2 regions of the Kitasatospora sp. NPDC022856 genome follow, and region 1 is predicted to be linked to the other one. Evidence: riboswitches for the same ligand, from Rfam matches in the RefSeq annotation. Region 1 holds a riboswitch; the other holds the start of a gene.
The links. Region 1 has a riboswitch for S-adenosylmethionine ahead of ACZ34W_RS00990 (aminotransferase class V-fold PLP-dependent enzyme). Riboswitches for the same ligand answer to the same signal wherever they lie in the genome.
Positions count from the first base shown of each region.

Region 2: another riboswitch for S-adenosylmethionine. It lies ahead of thrC (threonine synthase); the one in region 1 lies ahead of ACZ34W_RS00990 (aminotransferase class V-fold PLP-dependent enzyme).

Region 1 is NZ_JBVHHE010000001.1:219,706-231,156, reverse strand. Features, by position in the region: gene ACZ34W_RS01035 (cytochrome c oxidase subunit 4) at 1-295, shown strand, start outside; gene ACZ34W_RS01030 (L,D-transpeptidase) at 461-1,720, shown strand; gene ACZ34W_RS01025 (GntR family transcriptional regulator) at 1,749-2,132, opposite strand; gene qcrB (cytochrome bc1 complex cytochrome b subunit) at 2,236-3,897, opposite strand; gene qcrA (cytochrome bc1 complex Rieske iron-sulfur subunit) at 3,894-4,964, opposite strand; gene qcrC (cytochrome bc1 complex diheme cytochrome c subunit) at 4,961-5,770, opposite strand; gene ctaE (aa3-type cytochrome oxidase subunit III) at 5,958-6,578, opposite strand; gene ACZ34W_RS01000 (hypothetical protein) at 6,974-7,399, shown strand; gene trpD (anthranilate phosphoribosyltransferase) at 7,522-8,598, shown strand; SAM riboswitch class IV at 8,745-8,862, shown strand; gene ACZ34W_RS00990 (aminotransferase class V-fold PLP-dependent enzyme) at 8,914-10,278, shown strand; gene ACZ34W_RS00985 (Lrp/AsnC ligand binding domain-containing protein) at 10,289-10,570, opposite strand; gene ACZ34W_RS00980 (rhomboid family intramembrane serine protease) at 10,612-11,394, opposite strand.
Region 2 is NZ_JBVHHE010000006.1:74,201-85,651, reverse strand. Features, by position in the region: gene ACZ34W_RS09335 (hypothetical protein) at 1-270, opposite strand, end outside; gene groL (chaperonin GroEL) at 371-1,993, opposite strand; gene ACZ34W_RS09325 (cold-shock protein) at 2,409-2,612, opposite strand; gene ACZ34W_RS09320 (ubiquitin-like small modifier protein 1) at 3,216-3,494, opposite strand; gene thrC (threonine synthase) at 3,557-4,843, opposite strand; SAM riboswitch class I at 4,861-4,993, opposite strand; gene ACZ34W_RS09310 (glucosyl-3-phosphoglycerate synthase) at 5,143-6,210, shown strand; gene ACZ34W_RS09305 (alpha,alpha-trehalose-phosphate synthase (UDP-forming)) at 6,258-7,727, shown strand; gene otsB (trehalose-phosphatase) at 7,777-8,646, opposite strand; gene ACZ34W_RS09295 (DUF3263 domain-containing protein) at 8,733-8,972, opposite strand; gene ACZ34W_RS09290 (cupin domain-containing protein) at 9,077-9,421, shown strand; gene ACZ34W_RS09285 (extracellular solute-binding protein) at 9,453-10,724, opposite strand; gene ACZ34W_RS09280 (ROK family protein) at 11,036-11,451, shown strand, end outside.

The DNA of each region.
Region 1 (11,451 bases):
GTTCCTCGCCTTCGCCCTCTGCGCCTTCATCGGGTACTACCTCGCCTTCACCGCCCGCCGGGTGGACAGCGGCGCTGGTGACAACCCCGAGGCCGAGGTCGCGGACGACGCCGGCGAGCTGGGCTTCTTCGCCCCGCACAGCTGGCAGCCGCTCTCGCTGGCGATCGGTGGCGCGCTCGCGTTCATGGGCGTGATCTTCGGTTGGTGGCTGCTGTACTGGTCGATCCCGATCATCCTGATCGGCCTGTTCGGCTGGGTCTTCGAGTTCTACCGGGGCGAGAACCAGAACCAGTAGGCCTCCCTCGCACAGGGCCGGGCATTCCGCAAAGGATGCCCGGCCCTTTTGCGTCCCCGGAGTGACGGCCTCACCCCCCTGGGCGAACGGGGGGTCGCTCGGATGTCGCTCCGCCGCTTCACGTTCCTACGATCTGATCAATCGTGCGAACCCTCGGAGGCGGTCATGGCCGACAGGCGCGGAACCGCAGGTATCGGCAGCATCTCGCTGGCTCTCGTCGTACTGGCCCCACTGGCCGCCTGCTCGTCCGGTGAGGACGACGCCCCGGGCGCCGTCCACCGGGTCGACGCGGCCCCGCTGGTGCACCTCTCGGCGACCGGGACGGTGGATCCGTCCCAGCCGGTGACGGTGACGGCGGTACCCGGCAGCCGGCTCACCGACGTCACGGTGGTCGGTCCGGACGGCCGGGTGGTGGCCGGACAGCTCTCGGCGGACCAGCTCAGCTGGCAGACCACCGGGCGCCTCAAGGCGGCCACCGCCTACACCGTCAGGATCGCCGCCGACGACGGCAAGGGCGGTCGCGGCGAGACCACCGCCGGCTTCAGCACGGTGGCGGGCCAGCGCCTGCTCACCGCCAAGCTCGGCCCGGACTCCTCCGGCACCGGCCTCTACGGCGTCGGCCAGCCGCTCACCGTCCAGCTCTCGGAGGCGGTGAAGGACCCGCAGGCCCGCCAGGAGGTCGAGCGCGCCCTGACCGTCACCTCGCAGCCCGCCGTCACCGGCGGCTGGTACTGGGTGGACGACAAGAACCTGCACTTCCGCCCGGAGGAGTACTGGCCGACCGGCACCACCGTCAGCCTGGTCTACGACGGCACCGGCAGCCGGATCGCGGACGGCCTCTACGGCGGCGACCGCGCCGCGCTGGCCCTGCGGATCGGCGAACGGGTGGAGTCGGTGGTGGACGCCGCCACCCACGAGCTCACCCTGACGCGCGGCGGCGAGGTGGTCCGGACGATACCCGTGACCACCGGCAAGCCCGGCTTCGACACCCGCAACGGCGTCAAGGTGGTGCTCGGACAGGAGCGCCAGGTGCGGATGAGCGGCGAGACGATCGGCATAGCCGCCGGCAGCTCGGAGGCCTACGACCTCAACGTCGAGTGGGCCACCCGGGTGACCTGGAGCGGCGAGTACGTGCACGCCGCGCCCTGGTCGGTGGGCTCGCAGGGGGTGGCGAACGTCAGCCACGGCTGTACCGGCATGAGCACCGAGAACGCGAAGTGGTTCTACCAGAACACCCGGATCGGCGACCTGGTCACGGTGGTCAACAGCCAGGGTCCGAGCATGGAGTCGTTCGGCAACGGCTTCGGGGACTGGAACATCGCCTGGACCGACTGGGTCAAGCACAGCGCCCTCGGACAGCCCGTCAGCACCACGCCGCCGGCCTCCCGGGCCCCCGCCACCGGGATGATCCGCCCGGAGCTCTGACGCCCCTCCCGGCCCCGGCCCGGGCCGCTCAGCCCTCCCGGCCGGGCTCCCGGTGGGCCAGCCGCAGCGCCGTCGCCACGGCCGCCAGGGCGTCCGCCTCCGGCACGCCGAGCCGCCGGACCCGTTCGGCGTACTCGGTGGCCGCGGCGGCGGCCAGCCGGTGCGCGGTGTCCCCGGTGGCGGCGATCAGGGTGCCGCGCCGGCCGTGCGTCTCCACCACCCCGTCGGTCTCCAGCTCGCGGTAGGCCCGCGCCACCGTCCCGGCCGCCAGCCCGAGCTGCTCGGCCAGGGCCCGGACGGTGGGCAGCCGCAGCCCGGTCGGCAGGTCACCGGTGCGGGCGCGCTCGGCGATCTGCTCCCGGATCTGCTCGTACGGGGGCGTGGCGGCGGCGGGGTCGACGGACAGCTCCACGGGGGCTCCTGACGGTGGGGCGGACGGGAAAGCCCGAGGGCCGCCGACCAGGAAGAACTCTGGTCGGCGGCCCTCGGGGGTGACGCGGGGGATGCGTACGGGATCAGTGGTGGCCGTGGCCGCTGGTGATCTCGTGGTGCTCCTCGGCGGTCGGCTTCGGGATCCGGCTGCCCTCGCCGTAGAAGCCGCGGGAGAGCTTCGCCCGGGTACGGGGGATCAGCCCGGCCTTGGCGGCCACGCCGTTCTCGTCCGTCTCGGCCGGCAGCTCGAACACGGGCGGCTGCTCGTGCGAGGTGAGCTTGTGCAGGTCGGCCTGCGGCAGCTGGGCGTGCACCTCGATGAACTCGCCGTGCGGCAGGCGCTTGATGACGCCCGTCTCGCGGCCGTGCAGCACCTTCTCCTTGTCCCGGCGCTGGAGGCCGAGGCACCAGCGCTTGGTGGCGATGAAGGTCAGTACCGGCACCACGAAGAAGCCCACGCGGACGAAGTACGTGATGTCGTTGATCGACAGGTGCAGGTGGGTGGCGAACAGGTCGTTGCCACCACCGACCAGCAGCACCAGGTACAGGCTGATCCAGGCGGCGCCCAGCGCGGTGCGGACCGGCGCGTTGCGCGGGCGGTCCAGGATGTGGTGCTCGCGCTTGTCGCCGGTGACCCAGGACTCGATGAACGGGTAGACCGCGATCGCGACCAGGACCAGCGGGAAGATCATCAGCGGGACGAAGACACCCAGGTTCAGGGTGTGGCCCCACAGGCCGATCTCCCAGCCCGGCATGACGCGGATCAGGCCCTCGGAGAAGCCCATGTACCAGTCCGGCTGGGCGTCCGTGGACACCTGGTCGGGGCGGTACGGGCCGTACGCCCAGATCGGGTTGATCGTGGCGATCGCCGAGACGGCGGCGATGAGACCGAAGACCAGGAAGAAGAAGCCACCGGCCTTGGCCATGTAGACCGGCATCAGCGGCATGCCGACGACGTTCTTCTCGGTCTTGCCCGGGCCCGCCCACTGGGTGTGCTTGTGGTAGAAGACCAGGATCAGGTGCGCGACCAGCAGGCCGAGCATGATGCCGGGGATCAGCAGCACGTGGATGGTGAAGAACCGCGGCACGATGTCGTGGCCGGGGAACTCGCCGCCGAACAGGAACATCTGGATGTAGGTGCCCACCAGCGGGACGGCGAGGATCGCGCCTTCCATGAAGCGGATACCGGTGCCCGAGAGCAGGTCGTCGGGCAGCGAGTAGCCGAAGAAGCCGTCGAACATGCCCAGGACCAGCAGCAGGAAGCCGAAGACCCAGTTGATCTCACGCGGCTTGCGGAACGCGCCGGTGAAGAACACGCGCATCATGTGCACGAGCATTGCGGCCACGAAGACCAGCGCGGCCCAGTGGTGGATCTGGCGGACCAGCAGGCCGCCGCGGACCTCGAAGCTGATGTCCACCGTCGACGCGTACGCCTCGGACATCGGGATGCCCTTGAGCGGGATGTACGAGCCGTCGTAGATGACCTCGCCCATGCTGGGCTTGAAGAAAAGCGTCAGGTACACGCCCGTCAGGATGATGATGACGAAGGTGTAGAGGCAGATCTCGCCCAGCATGAAGGACCAGTGGTCCGGGAAGATCTTCCGCAGGTTGGCCTTGGCGAGGGAGTAGATCCCCAGCCGGCCGTCCGTCCAGTCAGCAGCCTGCTCCCACTTGTTGGCGGGCTTGGCACGCGTGCTGCCGGCGGGCTTGGCGGCACCGGAGGTGGTGCTGCTCGCGCTACTCATCGAGCACGCTCCCAGTAGCTCGGGCCGACGGGCTCGTCGAAGTCGCCGGTGGCGACCAGGAAGCCCTTCTCGTCAGTGGTGATCTTCAGCTGCGGCAGCGGGTGGCCGGCCGGGCCGAAGATGACGCGCGCGCCGTCCGCCAGGTCGAAGGTCGACTGGTGGCAGGGGCAGAGCGCGTGGTGGGTCTGCTGCTCGTACAGGCTGATCGGGCAGCCGACGTGGGTGCAGATCTTGGAGTAGGCGAGGATGCCCTCGAAGCCCTTCTCCCGGGACTCGGTGTCCTTGATGTCCTCCGGTGCGATGCGCACCAGCATCAGGGCGTCCTTGGCGATCTGCTGCTGGAAGTCCTCGTCGTGCGTGCTGAGACCCTCCGGCATGGCGAAGGTCAGCGAGCCGACGATGACGTCCTCGGCCTTCATCGGCTGGTTGGTGTTCATGTTGATCAGCTGCAGCGGCTTCACATCGGTGGCCTCGCGCCAGCCGGTGTGCTCCAGCTTGTCCTCGGGCAGCGGGCCCAGGTCGCGCAGCAGCACGACGCCGGACAGCGGCACCAGGGCCATCGAACCGATGAGGGTGTTGCGGATCATCTTGCGGCGGCCGAAGCCGGACTCGGCGGCGCCGGTCCTGAACTGCTCGATGACGTCCGCGCGGACCTCGTCGTCGGCCTCGATCGGGTGACGCTCGGCCGGGATCTCGTGGTCCGACATCAGGGTGCGGGCCCAGTGGACCGCACCCGCGCCGATGCAGAACAGCGCGACGCCCAGGGTCATGCCCAGCGCGAAGTTCAGCGCGCTGACGTGGCCCAGCGGGAAGATGTAGACGATCTTGTCCGGGTCGATGGCCACGTAGGAGGCGATGAAGCCCACGGTGGCGAGCATCGAGACCACGAACATCAGCGAGACCTGGCGCTCGGCCCGCTGGGCGGCCCGCTCGTCGATGTCGGTGCGACGCGGTTGGTGGGCCGGCAGGCCCGGGTCGGCGAACGGATCGCCGTGGGCGGCCACCTCGTGGTGTCCGGCGGAGCCGTGTGACTCCGGGAGCTTCTCTTCTGACATGTCGTGGCTCATGACTTCTTGGCCTTGGTGGTGTGGGCGGCGACCCAGATCGCGACCGCGATGAGCGTGCCGAGACCGAAGATCCAGCCGAACAGGCCCTCGGTCACCGGACCGAGGCTGCCGAGCGTGAGACCGCCGGGGTTCGGCTCATCGTTGGTGGTGTGGCGGACGAAGGCCACGATCTGCTTCTTCTGCTCCTCGGGCATGGTGGTGTCCGGGAACGACGGCATGTTCTGCGGGCCGGTCTGCATGGCCTCGTAGATGTGCTTGGCGTCCACTCCCTCCAGCGACGGGGCGTACTTGCCCTGGGTCAGGGCACCGCCCTGGCCGGCGAAGTTGTGGCACTGGGCGCAGTTGGTGCGGAACAGCTCGCCACCCTTGGAGAGGTCCTCGGGGTTGGTCGAGGTGTACTGCTCCTCGGTCGGGATGACCGGGCCGGGGCCGAGCGAAGCCACGAAGGCGGCGAGCTGGTCGATCTCCGCCTGCGAGTAGATGTTCTTCTTGCTCGGCACCTGGGCGCCGGGCTGCTGGGCCGGCATGCGGCCGGTGCCGACCTGGAAGTCGACCGCGGCTGAGCCGACGCCGACCAGGCTCGGACCGTCGCTGCTGCCCTGGCCGTTCAGGCCGTGGCAGGAGGAGCAGCCCACGGCGAAGAGCTTCTTGCCCTCATCGATCGCGAGCGACTGCGCGGCGACGTCGGCCTGCGCCTTGTCGGCGGGCGCGAACGCGGCGTACAGCCCCCCGGTTGCCGCCAGGGCGAGAAGTAGGACGACCAGCGCCGCCAATGGGTGGCGCCGTCGTGCGGAGAGCTTTTTCACGGAATAACCCCGGTGTCAGGATCTGGTCGACTGGTGGGTGCACCCGGCGGCCGGTCTGGCCGGCACGAGGCTGCCTGTCTAGGGCTGCGCGCGCGGTCGGTCGGTTGGGAGCGTAGGCACCGGCAAATCGGGCCGTCGCCGGTGAGGGCGGGACCCGGAGCCGGTGGCCAGCGACCTGATCAGCTGGTTACTTGATCAGGTAGATGGTCGCGAACAGGCCGATCCACACGACGTCGACGAAGTGCCAGTAGTACGACACCACGATGGCGGCGGTGGCCTGCTCGTGCGTGAAGCGCTTGGCTGCGTACGTCCGTCCGAGGACCAGCAGGAAGGCGATCAGACCACCCGTCACGTGCATACCGTGGAAGCCGGTGGTCAGGTAGAACACCGTGCCGTACGGGTCGGAGGACAGCGAGAGGCCGTCCTTCTTGACCAGCTCGGTGTACTCGAAGATCTGGCCGCCGATGAAGATCGCGCCCATCACGAAGGTGATGACGAACCACGAGCGGAGCTTCTTCACGTCCCCGCGCTCGGCAGCGAACACGCCGAGCTGGCAGGTGAGAGAGGAGAGCACCAGGATCGTGGTGTTGACCGAGGAGAAGGGCACGTTGAGGGCGTGCGCCTTCTCGCTCCAGAACTCGGCTCCCTTGACGGAGCGGAGCGTGAAGTACATCGCGAAGAGGGCCGCGAAGAACATCAACTCGGAACTGAGCCAGACGATCGTTCCGACGCTGACCATGTTCGGCCGGTTGACCGATCCGTGCGCGTGCCCGGTTTCTACTGCTGTTGCTGTCGCCACGACGGACATTATGTCGGTCCCTTATTCCGTCTTCACGCCGGGGGGTGTCCCTCGGAGTGTCCGGTGCGTGCGGTATGCCCCGGTGGGGCCCGCCGGGACGCCCGGATGGCGGCTGAGCAGGGGCGTGTCCCTTTTCTGACGGTTCTTCGAAGGCATCTTCGACCCTGATGCCCAGCGTGTCGCTCCACTCCTTCGGGGTCCGCCGGGAGTAAGGGAAAGGCCCTCGGGTCGGCCGTACGGGTGGACCGCGACTGCGGGGGTGACGGCCTGTCCTCCGGGCGGGTGAGTCGTGGGCGCGGCGGCTTGAGACGGATCGTGCGGGAGTGGCTCGGCGGGCGGTGATCGGGAGTAGCATCCGGGTTGAGACGAACGTGGTCCGGATCACACTTGAGGGAGCAGGGCCCATGGCGTACACCACCGACGAGACGCTGACCGTTCTCGTCTACAGCCACGACCGCAACACCCGCGAGCAGGTGCTGACGGCCCTCGGCCGCCGGCCCGCGGAGGATCTGCCGGAGCTGACCTACCTGGAGTGCGCGACGACCCCCGCGGTGCTGAAGGCACTGGAGAAGGGGGGCGTGGACCTCTGCGTGCTGGACGGCGAGGCGGTCCCGGCCGGCGGCCTCGGGCTCGCCCGGCAGTTGAAGGACGAGATCTACGGCTGCCCGCCGGTGCTGGTGGTGATCGGCCGGCCGCAGGACTCCTGGCTGGCCGCCTGGAGCCGGGCCGACGCGGCCATCTCCCACCCGGTGGACCCGGTGGCGCTGGCCGAGGCGGCCGCCACGCTGCTCCGGGCCCGGCTGGCGAAGCGGGCCCCGGCCGCCCGGTAGGACCGCGTCTCAGTGGGAGAGAAGTGAAGGCGACGGCGGGGCGGAGGCGTCCCGCCGCTCGATAGGCTGGCTCCATCCTTACGGAGAACCCCTCGGGGAACCGACAAGAGCTGGAGTCAGCCATGGTGAACGTGAACCCTGCGAACGGCGGCAAGGACCCCGTGCAGGTGGTCCGCACCTGGCCGGACATCCTGTCGGCGCTGCTGCGGGGCGAGGACCTCGACCGGGCGGACACCGCCTGGGCGATGGACCGGATCATGAGCGGCGAGGCCTCCGCGGTGCAGATGGCCGGCTTCATGGTCGCCCTGCGGGCCAAGGGCGAGACGGTGGACGAGATTGTCGGCCTGGTGGACTCGATGTACGCGCACGCCGAACCGCTCTCCATCCCCGGCCCGGCGGTCGACATCGTGGGCACCGGCGGCGACCGGGCGAAGACCGTCAACATCTCGACCATGTCGGCGATCGTCGCCGCGGCGGCCGGTGCCAAGGTGGTCAAGCACGGCAACCGGGCGGCCTCCTCGGCGAGCGGCTCCTCGGACGTGCTGGAGAAGCTCGGCGTCAATCTGGACCTCTCGGCCCGGCGGGTCGCCGAGGTGGCCGAGGAGGTCGGACTGACCTTCTGCTTCGCGGCCAGGTTCCACCCCGCGATGCGGCACACCGCCCCGGCCCGCAGCGGCCTCGGGGTGCCGACCGCCTTCAACACCCTCGGCCCGCTGACCAACCCGGCCAAGGTCACCGCCCACGCGATCGGCTGCTTCGACACCCGGCTGGCCTCGCTGATCGCCGGGGTGCTGGCCCGCCGGGGGTCCACCGCGCTGGTCTTCCGCGGCGACGACGGCCTGGACGAGCTGACCGTCACCACCACCTCCCGGGTCTGGATCGTGCGCGACGGCGAGGTCACCGAGACCTCCTTCGACCCACGCGACGTCGGCGTCCAGCTGGTGGGCATCGAGGCGCTGCGCGGCGGGGACCCGGCGTTCAACGCGGACGTCGCACGCCGGCTGCTGGCCGGGGAGCGCGGAGCGGTGCGGGACGCCGTCCTGATGAACACGGCGACGGCGCTGGTGGCGCTGGACCTCACCGACGCGCCGCTCGCCGAGCAGCTGGCGGCCGGAATGGAGCGGGCCGCGGCGGCCATCGACTCGGGCGCCGCGCAGGATCTGCTGCGGCGCTGGTCCGAGGCCACCACCCGGGTGTGAAGCGGCGGTCGGGCCCGCGGGGGGATGCCTCCCCGTGGGCCCTTTCGCGTCCGGCGGTGGCGTCGCCGTGCCCCGGTGGTGGACCGCTGTCCGGATGGCGGACCCCTGTTTGACCACTCGACGGACGCGACCTAGAGTCTTCGCCAGGTCATGAGTGACAGCGTCAAGCCCCAGCTGGCTGTCCGGCAACCCTCCGTCCGTGGCGGGGTGCCCTGGGTGAGGACCGGGTCTCGCGGCGAACCGTCCGCGTGACAAGCGCGGACGCCGGCTGACACGCACCTCCGGGGTCCTTACCCGTCGAAGGAGTGCACCCCCATGTCCGTCGCCACCGAGATCTGCGCCCCGCTCCCCGTCCTCGGCCACGACGTCGAGGTCCCGCTGGTCAACGGTGACAAGGTCACCTACGCCGCGCTCGACTACGCCGCCAGCTCCCCGGCGCTGCAGCGGGTCTGGGACGACGTCGCCGCCTACGCCCCCTACTACGGCAGCGTGCACCGGGGCGCCGGCTACCTCTCCCAGCTCTCCACCGACCTCTTCGAGCAGAGCCGCCGCACCGTCGCGGACTTCCTCGACCTGCGCGAGGGCGACCAGGTGGTCTTCACCCGGGCCACCACCGACTCGCTGAACCTGCTGGCGGGCGCCGTCCCGGCCGGCACCCGGGTCTTCGCCTTCGAGACCGAGCACCACGCCTCGCTGCTGCCCTGGCGCCACGCCGGGCTGAGCGTCACCTACCTGCGCGCCCCGCGCTCGCACGCCGAGGCCGTCGCCGCGCTGGACGCCGCGCTGGCCGAGGCCCCCGAGGGCCCCAAGCTGCTCTGCGTCACCGGCGCCTCGAACGTCACCGGCGAGCTCTGGCCGGTCGCCGAGCTCACCGAGACCGCCCACCGGCACGGCGCCCGGGTGGTGCTGGACGCCGCGCAGCTCGCCCCGCACCACCGGGTCTCGGTGCGCGAGCTGGGCGTGGACTGGATCGCCTTCTCGGGCCACAAGATCTACGCGCCGTTCGGCGCCGGGGTGCTGGCCGGCCGGGCCGACTGGCTGGACGCGGCCGAGCCGTACCTGGCCGGCGGCGGCGCCACCCGCACGGTCGCCCGGGAGGCCGACGGCTCGGTGGCCGTGCAGTGGCACACCGGCCCGGCCCGGCACGAGGCCGGCTCGCCGAACGTGATCGGCGTCTACTCCATCGCCTCGGCCTGCCGGGCCCTGACCGAGGCGGGCTTCGACGCGCTGGAGGCCCGCGAGCGGCAGCTGATCGCCCGGCTGAAGGCCGGGCTGGCGGAGGTCCCGCAGGTGCGGGTGCTGAACCTGTTCGGCGCGGACTCGGCCCGGGTGGGCGTGCTCTCCTTCGTCGTCCAGGGCTGGAACAGCTCGCACTTCTCGGCCGCGCTCTCCGCCGAGTACGGCATCGGGGTGCGCGACGGCCTGTTCTGCGCGCACCCGCTGGTGCGCACCCTGCTCGGCGACGAGGACGTGGCGCCGTCCGAGTGCGGTGCGCCGGAGGCGTCGCTGCCGGGGGAGCGCAGCCTGAACGCGATCCGGGTCAGCTTCGGCGCGGGTACCCCGGACGAGCACATCGACCGGTTCCTGACCGCCGTCCGCGAGCTGGTCACGGACGGCGCGGCCTGGAACTACCGCAACGAGGGCGGCCGCTGCGTCGCGGACACCCGGCGCGAGGGCTGAACGGGGGAGGCTACTCGCCCAGGCCGAGCGCGAAGGCGGTCTCCAGGTCGTGCTGGGAGTAGGTCCGGAAGGCGATCTGGGTCTCGGTGTGGGCCACGCCCGGGACCTTGTTCAGCCGGCCGGGGATCACCTCGGCCAGGTCGTCGTGCCGGCGCACCCGCACCATCGCCACCAGGTCGTAGCCGCCGGTGACCGAGTAGACCTCGCTGACGCCCTCGATGGCCGCGATCGCCTCGGCGATCTCCGGGATGCGGTCGACGCTGGTCTTGATCAGGACGATGGCGGTGATCACTGTTCGGGCTCCTTTGTGAGGTGCCGCCAGGGTATCGGGCGTCAGCGGGGCCGTCGCGGGGGGCGGGTGGCCAGCGTGCAGGCGTACAGGAACCCCGCCGAGAAGCCGATCACGTGGACCAGGTAGGCGACGCCCGGCCCCGCCGAGTGCACCGACCACCACTGGAGCGCGAACCAGAGGCCGAGCACCAGCCAGGCCGGGAGCCGCAGGGGCAGGAAGAGCAGCAGCGGGACGAGCGTGGTCACCCGGGCCCGCGGGTGCAGCCTCAGGTAGGCGCCGAGCACGCCGGCGATCGCCCCCGAGGCGCCGATCAGGACCCGGGTGTAGTCCGCCGAGTGCGCCTCGGCCAGCGCGAAGCCGTAGGTGGCCAGCGAGCCTGCCGCCAGGTAGAAGAGCGCGAACCGGGCCCGGCCGAAGCGGGCCTCCACGGTGGGGCCGAAGACCTGGAGGAAGAGCAGGTTGCCCAGCAGGTGCAGCCAGCCGGCGTGGACGAAGAGCCCGCTGAGGACGGACATCGCCGGGTGCTTGCCGGGGGTCGGGGCGGCCGGGCAGCCCGGCACCGGGTCGGGGGCCTCGGCCACCTGTTCGGCGCTCAGCGGCCGTCCGGCCAGCAGTTCGGCCGGGACGGCGCCCCAGCGCTGCTCGTACCGCTGCTCCGCGCAGACCCGGTCCTGCCCGCGGCCGTACAGCGGGTTGAGCCCGGCCGCCGGGCCGAGCAGGAAGACCAGCACGTTCAGCGCGATCAGCGCGTAGCTGACGGCCGGGACGGGCGCGGCCGGGGGGCCGTCCCGCGCGCCGGTGTGGTCGAGGACCGGGATCGCCATGCGACCAAGCATCCCTCCGTCCGGCCCGGGCGACACCGCGCTGTACGGCAGGTGGAC
Region 2 (11,451 bases), on a different contig from region 1:
GTGCGGGTCACCATCGGCCGCGCACGAGGTGCAGAGCGGCCAGCGGCCGTAGGCCTCCAGCAGCGCGTCCTGGACGTCCTGGGCGACCAGCCCGAGCACGTACTCGGCGCCGTCCGGCCACTGCTCAAGCCACCACCGGCGGTGCGTCACGGCGTCCTCGACCAGCGACACCACGGCGGCGTCCGCCACGTCCCGCGCGGTCAGGTCGGCCAGGATCAGCGCCCGCGCGTTGTGCAGGGCGGTCTCGATGTCATCAGCGGTGGCAGCCATCCGTCCATTGTCCCAAAACGGCGCCGGACACAACGCCGCACGGGCGGCTCCCCGAGGGGAACCGCCCGTGCGATCGGGAAACGACCGATCCCGGAGGGGATCAGAAGTCCATGTCACCGCCCGGCATGCCTCCGCCGGCGGCCGCGGCGGCCTTCTCCGGCTTGTCGGCGATGACGGCCTCGGTGGTGAGGAAGAGCGCCGCGATGGAGGCGGCGTTCTGCAGCGCGGAACGGGTGACCTTCGCCGGGTCGATGATGCCCTCGGCGATGAGGTCGACGTAGGTGTTGGTGGCGGCGTTCAGGCCGTGACCGGCGGGGAGGTTGCGCACCTTCTCCACCACGACACCGCCCTCGAGGCCGGCGTTGGTCGCGATCTGCTTGATCGGGGCCTCCAGCGCCACGCGGACGATGTTGGCACCGGTGGCCTCGTCGCCCTCCAGCTCCAGCTTGTCGAACGCGACACCGGCCTGCAGCAGCGCGACGCCACCACCGGCGACGATGCCCTCCTCGACGGCGGCCTTCGCGTTGCGGACGGCGTCCTCGATGCGGTGCTTGCGCTCCTTGAGCTCCACCTCGGTGGCCGCGCCGGCCTTGATGACGGCCACGCCGCCGGCCAGCTTGGCGAGGCGCTCCTGGAGCTTCTCGCGGTCGTAGTCCGAGTCGCTGTTCTCGATCTCGGCACGGATCTGGTTCACGCGGCCGGCGACCTGGTCGCTGTCGCCGCCACCGTCGACGATGGTGGTCTCGTCCTTGGTGATGACCACCTTGCGGGCGGTGCCCAGCAGGTCGACGCCGGCGTTCTCCAGCTTGAGGCCGACCTCCTCGGAGATCACGGTGCCACCGGTGAGGATGGCGATGTCGCCGAGCATGGCCTTGCGGCGGTCGCCGAAGCCCGGGGCCTTGACGGCGACGGACTTGAAGGTGCCGCGGATCTTGTTCACGACCAGGGTCGACAGGGCCTCGCCCTCGACGTCCTCGGCGATGATGACGAGCGGCTTGCCGCTCTGCATGACCTTCTCCAGCAGCGGGAGCAGGTCCTTGACCGAGCCGATCTTGGAGTTGGCGATGAGGATGTACGGGTCCTCGAACGTCGCCTCCATCCGCTCCAGGTCGGTGGCGAAGTAGGCGGAGATGTAGCCCTTGTCGAAGCGCATGCCCTCGGTGAGCTCGAGCTCCAGACCGAAGGTGTTGCTCTCCTCGACGGTGATGACGCCTTCCTTGCCGACCTTGTCCATGGCCTCGGCGATGAGCTCGCCGATCTGGGTGTCGGCGGCCGAGATGGAGGCGGTGGAGGCGATCTGCTCCTTGGTCTCCACGTCCTTGGCCTGGGCCAGCAGCTGGTCCGAGACGGCCTGGACGGCCTTCTCGATACCGCGCTTCAGGGCCATCGGGTTGGCGCCGGCGGCGACGTTGCGCAGACCCTCGCGAACGAGCGCCTGGGCCAGCACGGTGGCGGTGGTGGTGCCGTCACCCGCGACGTCGTCGGTCTTCTTGGCGACCTCCTTGACGAGCTCCGCGCCGATCTTCTCGTAGGGGTCCTCGAGCTCGATCTCCTTGGCGATGGAGACACCGTCGTTGGTGATCGTGGGGGCGCCCCACTTCTTCTCCAGCACGACGTTGCGGCCCTTGGGGCCGAGCGTGACCTTCACCGCGTCGGCGAGCTGGTTCATGCCACGCTCAAGGCCGCGGCGAGCTTCCTCATCAAAGGCGATGATCTTGGCCATCAGAAGTGGTCCTCCGGGACACGGTCGACTGCTCGGACCAAGGGGTGCCCGCGACGGACGGCCCTGGTGTGCGGGGGTCCTTTCCCCTACCGCTCCCGGGGGCCTCACCGACCCAGTCCGCTGTCACTCTCACACTGTGAGTGCTAACGCCAATGATTAGCACTCCGGGTAGGCGAGTGCAAGCCCAATCGCCCAACCCGCGAGCCGCGTCCGCCCCCTGCGGCCGCCGTCGGCGAGCCCCCGACGGGCCGCCGCCGGGCCGCCGCCGGGGTGTCCGGCACCCCCGCGCCGGACGCCGCGCGGGCCCCCGCCGGACATGCCGACGGGCCCGTACGACATGTGTCGTACGGGCCCGTCGTGAAGCAAGAGGTGCACCAGCCGAATGGGCCGAGCCGAACTCCTGGGGTCGGAAAGGTCAGACCGCGGCGCGGACCATGTCCGCCTGCGGGCCCTTCTGCCCCTGAGAGATCTCGAACTCGACCCGCTGGCCCTCCTCAAGGGTGCGGTAGCCGTCCATCTGGATCGCGCTGTAGTGGACGAAGACGTCCGCACCACCGTCGACCGCGATGAAGCCGTAGCCCTTCTCCGCGTTGAACCACTTGACGGTGCCCTGAGCCATTCCGAACTCCCCTAGTGCTGTGCTGGCCCTTCACGCGCCCGCAGGTCGCGGGCCCGGGTCTGGTTTGAGGCCGGCCCGGGGAACCCCCCCTGGGCGCAGCCGTGCACGCCACAATCGTCCGCGGAGACCACCGGAAGGCCTCCGGTGAGCGGGTGATTGCGTCGACCGCGGCTGAATGTATCCGGATCGACGCCCTCTGCAACAGGGTCAACCGCTGGGAATTCCCTAGGTCCACCAGGGGACAGGCCAGACCAAAGCGGGAGGAAATCGGCATTTCACGCCGGACATAGCGGACGAATTACTCAAATGCCTTCGAGAATTCTGACATCGGCCTGACATGTTTCACGGTCACGGCCCCGGCGCCGGTCTCAGCGGCCGGACAGACACCGGCGGTACGGGCGCGGACGGAGTTCGAGTACCGGCGCGAGGGGGGTGGCGCGGCCCTCTTCCCGGACGAGCCACACTCTACTCCCCCGGACCGCGAAATATTCCCGCCGGAATGCGGCGGGCCGCCCGCGCGTACGGAGATCGGAATTCCGTACGGGCGGACGGCCCGGTCGAAAACGGGTCGGCCGATGAAAGGCCTGGTCGGAAAGGGGCGGATCAGCAGCCGCCGGCCACCGCCGGAATGATCGAAACGCTCGCGCCGTCCTTGATCTCGGTGGCCAGGCCCTCGGCGAAGCGGACGTCGTCGTCGTTGACGTAGACGTTGACGAACCGGCGCAGCTTGCCGGCGTCGTCCAGGATCCGGGCGGCGATCCCGGCGTGGTTCCGCTCCAGGTCGGCGATGACGTCGCCCAGGGTGGCGCCCTCGGCGGCCACCTCGGCGGCGCCGCCGGTGTAGGTGCGCAGGATGGTCGGGATGCGGACGGTGGCGCTCATGGGGGATCTCCTCGGGCGGTGCGGCCGGGCGGCCGGTACGGGCTGCGGGGGCGGCGGGCGGGTCAGGCGGACGCGAGGCCGGCGTCGCGGAACGAGGCCAGCGTCGGGCGGATGACGGTGGTCATCCCGGAGTCGGAGACGGCGTCCAGCGTCTTCAGGCCGTCACCGGTGTTGATCGCGACGGTCTCCTTGGCCGGATCCAGCTGTCCGGTCTCGACCAGCTTCTTCAGCACGCCGACGGTCACCCCGCCCGCGGTCTCGGCGAAGATGCCCTCGGTCCGGGCCAGCAGCTTGATCGCGGCGACCACCTCGGCGTCGGTGACGTCCTCGACCGCCCCGCCGGTGCGCCGGGCGATGTCCAGCACGTAGGGGCCGTCGGCCGGGTTGCCGATCGCCAGCGACTTGGCGATGGTGTCCGGCCTGACCGGCCGGATCACGTCCTGGCCGGCCTTGAAGGCCGCCGACACCGGCGAGCAGCCCGCCGCCTGGGCGCCGAAGATCCGGTACGGCCGGTCCTCGACCAGGCCCAGCTTGATCAGCTCCTGCAGGCCCTTGTCGATCTTCGTCAGCTGCGAGCCCGAGGCGATCGGGATGACGATCTGCTCCGGCAGCCGCCAGCCGAGCTGCTCGCAGATCTCGTACGCCAGCGTCTTGGAACCCTCGCCGTAGTACGGGCGCAGGTTGACGTTGACGAAGCCCCAGCCCTCACCGGCCGGGTCGCCGATCAGCTCCGAGCAGAAGCGGTTCACGTCGTCGTAGTTGCCCTCGATGCCGACCAGCTCGCCACCGTAGACACCGGCCATGACGACCTTGCCCTGCTCCAGGTCGTGCGGGATGAACACGCAGGACTTGAACCCGGCCCGGGCCGCCGCCGCGCCCACCGCGCCGGCCAGGTTGCCGGTCGAGGAGCAGGAGAGGGTCGTGAAGTGGAACGCGCGGGCCGCCTCGATCGCGCAGGCGACCACCCGGTCCTTGAAGGAGTGCGTCGGGTTGCCGGAGTCGTCCTTGACGTGCAGCTGGGCGGTGAACCCGAGCTCGCGGCCCAGGTTGTCCGCCTTCACCAGCGGGGTCCACCCCGGGTTGAGGTTCGGCTTGTCGGCCACGTCGGCCGGGACGGGCAGCAGCGGGGCGTAGCGCCAGATCGACGCCGGACCGGCCTCGATCCGCTTGCGGAGCTCCTCCGCGCCCTCGCTCCCGAAGTCGTAGGCGATCTCCAGCGGCCCGAAGCACTCCAGGCAGGCGAAGCTGGGACCGAGCGGGAACCGGGTACCGCACTCCCGACAGGACAGTGCGACGGCGGGACCGAGATCAACGGTCGCGGGGGCGGCTGCGGCGGTGTCGATAGCCATGATGGCGGAGGCCTCTCTCCTCATCTTCCCCGTGACGCGGGCGCGCCACAGGCCGGAATTGGCACCTGTCCCGCCGGGGCCGGAGGCCTGCCGTGCGAGAAGGTTGCCGGGACGTCAACGGGCCGTTCCCTCAGTCCCTCTGGATGAGCTCTGTGAAGTTGTGGTCCTGCTCAGCGGCGACCCCGGCGTGCGAAGGTCCGATCGCTGTACGAAGACTGTATCCGAAGGCGTCAACCCTGAACGGGACCGTCCGCCACGCGAGATGCCCCGTCCCACCCCGATCCGTCGAGGAGAGTTCCGTGCCCGCCGAACCGACACCCGCGCTCCTCCCGAAGGCGGCGTCCTGGCTGCGCCGCCGCTCCTGGAGCGCGGCCGACCGCCCGGTGGGCGCCCTGCTGGCGGCCAAGCAGGCGGCGGGTCGGGCCGGCACCGTCAGCGTGGTGCTGCCCGCCCTGGACGAGGAGGCCACCGTCGGCGACATCGTCCGCACCGTGCGCCGCGAGCTGATGGAACGCCTGCCCCTCGTCGACGAACTCGTCGTCGTCGACTCCGGCTCCGTCGACGGCACCGCCGCCGCGGCCGCCGGGGCCGGCGCCCGGGTCGTCCACCGCGACGACATCCTGCCCCGGCTGCCCGCCTCCCCCGGCAAGGGCGAGGTGCTCTGGCGCTCGCTGCTGGTCACCAGCGGCGAGATCGTCTGCTTCGTCGACGCCGACCTGCGCTCCTTCGACCCCGCCTTCGTCTCCGGCATCATCGGCCCGCTGCTCACCGAGCCGGACATCCAGCTGGTCAAGGCCATGTACGACCGGCCGCTCGAAGTGACGAACGGCTCCGGCTCCGGCGACGCCGCCGTGGTCCCCTCCGGCGGCGGACGGGTCACCGAGCTGGTCGCCCGCCCCCTGCTCAACCTGCACTGGCCGGAACTCGCCGGTTTCGTCCAGCCGCTCGGCGGCGAGTACGCGGCCCGCCGCTCGCTGCTCGAACGGCTGCCGTTCCCCACCGGCTACGGCGTCGAGCTCGGCCTCCTGGTGGACGCCCTGGAGCTCGCCGGCCTGGACGCCCTCGCCCAGGTGGACGTCGGCGTACGCCACCACCGCCACCAGGACAGCCAGGCGCTCGGCCGGATGGCCGCCACCATCTACCGCACCGCCCTGGAACGCCTGGACCGGACCCACCGGCTGAAGGCCTCCGCCGACCTGGTCCACCCGCTGCTCACCCAGTTCACCCGGGACCCGCGCACCGCGGCCGGGCCCCCGGCCGGCGGCGCCGCCATCTTCACCCCGCACACCCATGCGATCACGGCGGAGGAACGGCCCCCGATGCACACCGTCCCGGAGTACGCCGCCCACCACGGCCACCAGGCCTGACGCCGGACGGGGGTTTGCCGACCCGGGCCCACGGCAACGTACCAACCATGGGCGATCTCACGACCGAACGTTCGAGTGCGACCGGTTCCGCCACCGTACTGGTGGCCTCCAACCGGGGACCGGTGTCATTCAGTACCGCGGCCGACGGCACCCTGACCCTGCGCCGGGGCGGCGGCGGGCTGGTGTCCGGACTCTCCGCGATCGACGACCCGCATGCCGTCTGGGTCTGCGCGGCGCTCGGCGACGCCGACCGCCGGGCCGCCCGGGAGGCCCCCGACGGCCGCCTCGACCGGGCCGGCCACGACGTCGGCGGACAGGCCGTCCGGATGCTGGACATAGACCCGGAGACCTTCGCGGCCGCCTACAACGGCGTCGCCAACTCCACCCTCTGGTTCGTCCACCACCTGCTCTACGCCACCCCGACGGCCCCCTCCTTCGGCGCGGAGTTCCGCTCCGAATGGCAGTCCTACCGCGCCTACAACGCCGCCTTCGCCGAGGCCCTCGCCGCCGAGGCCGCGCCCGGGGCCGCGGTACTGATCCAGGACTACCACCTCTCACTGGCCCCGGCCCTGCTCCGGACCGCCCGCCCCGACCTGCGCATCGGCCACTTCTCGCACACCCCGTGGGCCCCGCCCGAGTACTTCCGGCTGCTGCCGGACGACGTCGCCGAGAGCGTCCTCACCGGCATCCTCGGCGCCGACCGGGCCGCCTTCCTGACCCGCCGCTGGGCCCTCGCCTTCGCCGACTGCTGCGCGGACGTCCTCGGCGCGGACGTCGACCGCGAGGCCCTCACCGTGACGCACGCGGGCCGCACCACCCGGCTCGGCGTGCACGCCCTCGGGGCCGACGCCGACTTCCTGCGCGAGCGGTCCCACCGCCCGGACGTCGACGAGCGGCTCGCCACCCTGCGCGAGGCGGTCGGCGGGCGGCGCACCGTCGTCCGGGTCGACCGCACCGAGCTGAGCAAGAACATCGTCCGCGGCTTCCAGGCCTACCGGCACCTGCTCCGCAGCCGCCCCGAGTGGCTGGACAGCGTGGTGCACATCGCCTTCGCCTACCCCTCGCGCACCGACCTCGCCGAGTACCGCGCCTACACCGCCGAGGTCGAGCGGCTCGCCGCCGAGATCAACGCGGAGTTCGGCACCGCCGACTGGCAGCCGCTGATCCTGCACGTCAACGACGACTTCCCGCGCTCCCTGGCGGCCTACCGGCTGGCCGACGTCGCCCTGGTCAACCCGATCCGCGACGGCATGAACCTGGTCGCCAAGGAGGTACCGGTGGTCTCCGACCGCGGCTGCGCCCTGGTGCTCTCCCGCGAGGCCGGCGCCCACGCGGAGCTGGCCGACGACGCCCTGTGCGTCAACCCGTACGACGTCATCGCCACCGCGGAGGCCCTGCACACGGCGCTCACCATGCCCGAGGACGAGCGGGCCGACCGCAGCAAGCGCCTCGCCGCCGCCTCGACGGCGCTGCCGCCGCAGCAGTGGTTCCTCGACCAGCTGACGGCGCTGGACTGACCGCCGCCGTGCCGGCCGGCGGCCCGACCGCCGGCCGGCTCGGCCGACTCTAGGAGCCCTGGGCCCCGTCCCCGAGCGCCGCTCCCAGCGCCGTCAGCAGCCCCACCACGCCGGCCGGGCCGGCGACCACCAGGTCCGCCCGGTCGGCGAGCTCCCGCACCGGCGCGTCGCCGTCGACCGTGCCGCTGCACACCAGCAGGCCGGCCAGCCCCTCGCCGCGCAGCTTCTCCACGGCCGCGAAGGCCGCCACGTCCCCCAGGTCGTCCCCCGCGTAGAGCACCGCCCGGGCGCCCCGCTCGCGCAGGAACCCGGTCAGCGCGGCGCCCTTGTCCACCCCCGGCGGCCGCAGCTCCAGCACCAGCCGGCCCGGCTCCACCACCAGCCCGTGCTCGGCGGCCAGCGCCTCCACCGGGGCGCGCAGCAGCTCGAACGCCTCCTCCGGCGCCTCCGTCCGCCGGGTGTGGACGGCCAGCGAGCGCCCCTTGTCCTCCACCCACGTCCCGGCCGGCGCTCCGACCCGCGCCAGTACGCCGTCCAGCGCGGCCCGCGCCCGTGCCACTCCCGGGTGCGCCGGCGGCGCCGTCAGCTCGCCGCCCTCCCAGCGCTCGGCCCCGTAGTGCCCGAGCACCACCACGCCGTCGACGCCGCCGAACCCGCCGTACTCCACCGCCAGGGCGGCCGGCCGGCCGGTCACCACCACGATCGCGCCGACCCGGGGCGCCAGCTCCGCCAGCGCGCCCGCCGCCCCCGGATGCGCCCGCGCCCGGCTCGGATCCGCCACGATCGGCGCCAGCGTCCCGTCGAAGTCGAGCGCCACCACCGCCTCCCGGGGCGCCCGGAGGATCGCCTCCAGCCCCGCCCGTCCGGCCTCGTTCCCCGGCTCCGCCATCTCCTCAAGACCCATGTCCTCAAGACCCATGTCCGGAACCTACCCAGCCTTCCGGGCCCGACCCGCCCCCGGACCCGGGAACGCCCCGGTAGCCCGAGCGGCCCGGGACCACCGGGCTACCGGGCCGCGCGCCGTGCCTCCCGCACCCGCCGCAGCCGGTTCACCAGCACCGGCGCGTGCGCCAGCGCCGCCGGCCGGTCCAGCAGGGCGTTCAGCAGCTGGTAGTAGCGCGTGCTGGAGAGCCCCAGCTCCTCGCGGATCGCCCGCTCCTTGGCCCCGGCCGTCCGCCACTGCCGCCCTTCGAGCTCCAGCACCGCCGTGTCCCGCTCGTCGAGCCCGTCCGTCCCCGCACCCATCCGCGACCCACCTCCGTCCAGCACTACGGAGTGTCATTCTCCCCCGGCGAGGCGACACACCTTGCGCCCCCGCCGGCGTCCCCGCCCGGGCTAGCGTCACCCCCATGACGCCCAGCTTCGCCGTGCACATCCCGACCGCCGAGCTCGAACCCGACCCGCTCGACCCGGCCCAGATCGTCTCCGGCACCCCCGAGGTCTCCGGCCGCGTGCTCTCCGAGTCCCCCGACGGCCGCCAGCTGCGCGGCATCTGGCAGATCACCCCCGGCGTGGTCACCGACGTCGAGGCCGACGAGATGTTCGTGGTGCTCAGCGGTCGGGCCACCGTCGAGATCGACGGCGGCCCGACCCTGGAGGTCGGTCCGGGCGACTGCGCCGTCCTGCGGTCCGGCGACCGCACCACGTGGACGGTCCACGAGACCCTCCGCAAGGCCTACGCCATCACCCTCTGACGTCCGCACCCGCCGCCCGGCCCGGGATCCGTCACTTGCGGACCCGGGCCGCCTCCTTCACCGCGGACTCCTGGAGCCCCTCCAGCACCTGCTTGGCGTCGCCCGTCACGGCGCCGCCGATCCCCGCCTTGATCCGGTTGCTGACGTCCGCCCAGGCCGGGTCCCCGAAGGGGTAGAAGCTCGCGTTGGTCAGCCCGGCCGCGAACTGCTTGAGGTCCTCGTGCCTCCCGTCCTTGGTCACCGCGGTGAAGGCGTCCTGGGTGACCGGCAGCAGGTTGTACGTCTCGTCGAACTTGAGCTGGTTGTCCTTGGCGTACACGAAGCTGAGGAACTTGCGGATCTCGTTGCGGTGCCCGTTCGCCTTGAACGCCATCATCCAGTCGGCCACCCCGAGGCTGCCGGTCTTCGCCAGCCCGTCCTTCTTCGGGATCGGCGCCGTGCCGAAGTCGATCTTGCCCTTGGCCGCCATCCGCAGCAGCGTCGGGTGCCCGTTGAGCATCGCGACCTTCCCGGCCGCGAAGTCGGTGAACATCGGCGTGCGGTTGGTCTTCCCGGGATCGGGGTTGGTCAGCTTGGTGTCGACCAGGTTGGTGCGCAGCCAGGTGAAGGTGGCTTGGTTCTCCGTGCTGTCGATGGTGTAGTTGCCGACGTCGTCGGAGAGGCTGCCGCCACCGCTCAGCGTCCACAGCATCGACTCGGCCGGGGCCTCCTCGGGACCGAGCGGCAGCCCGTACGGCGTGACCCCCGGCACCTTGGCCTTGATCTTCTCGGCGGCCTGCCGGAGCTCGTTCCAGGTGGCCGGCGGCTGGGTGATCCCGGCCTTCTGGAAGACCGCCTTGTTGTAGAACAGCACCCGGGAGGAGGAGACGAACGGGATGCCGTACTGCGTCCCGAGCACCTGGCCGGCGTGCGCGAACGACTCCATGATGTTGGCCTGGGTCTCCAGCGAGAGGACGTCACCCGCCGGGTACAGCCGGTTCGCCACCGCCTGGTCGGCGAAGCCGCCGGTCTGCAGCAGGTCGGGCGACTTGCCGGCGGCCACCAGGTCGTCGACCCGCTTGCCGATGTCGGTCCAGCTCGACACCTCGACGTCGATCCGGATGTCCGGGTTGGCGGCCTCGAAGCGGCGGGCGACGTCGTCCCAGTACAGCTTGGAGCTGGTGGCCGCGTCCTCGCCGTAGTCGGCCGCCACGAGCTTGAGGGTGACGGTCTTGTCGTCCTGGCCGCCGCAGCCGGTGAGCAGCAGCGCTCCGGCCAGCGCGGTGCCGAGCAGCCGGGTGGGGGCCTGGGCGCGCCTGATCAACGCGGGTACCGCCTTCGGGGGGTGAAAGGAAGCGGGGGGCCGGAGGGGGGAATCCGGCGGAGGGGAGGCGGCAACCCTGCCAAATGCGGTGCACAGTGGTCCACACCTGTGGGCCGTCCCCGCCGGGTAGTTATCGAAGTGCGGAGGTCATTGCACGATGCGCAATGAATCGGCGTGAAAACCGCCCTCTCGGGGCGGGCGCAAAGTGCCGCACACCCCATGGTTCTGCGACAAAGCTCACCTACTTTGGACCAGACCAATCCGACAACTGGACTAGACCTCTCCGACCCAGCCAAGGGAAACTGTCCTCCGTGAAGCACGTCATCGCACTCGATGTAGGCGGCACCGGCATGAAGGCCGCGCTGCTCGCCCAGGACGGCTCCGTGCTGTTCGAGGCACGCCGACCGACCGGGCGGGAGCACGGCACTGATGCCGTCGTCGCCGCCATCCTCGACTTCGCCGCCGACCTGGCGGACGAAGGTCGCAGCCGCTTCGGCGTCGCCCCGCTGGCGGCGGGCGTCGCCGTCCCGGGGACGATCGACGAGAAGAACGGCATCGCGGTCTTCTCCGCCAACCTCGGCTGGCGGGACCTCCCGATGCGCGAACTGCTGGGCGCGCGCCTGGCCGGGGCGGGCGGCACCGCGATGCCGGTCGCGCTCGGCCACGACGTGCGCTCCGGCGGGCTCGCCGAGGGCCGCCTCGGCGCCGGGCGGGGTGTGGAGCGCTT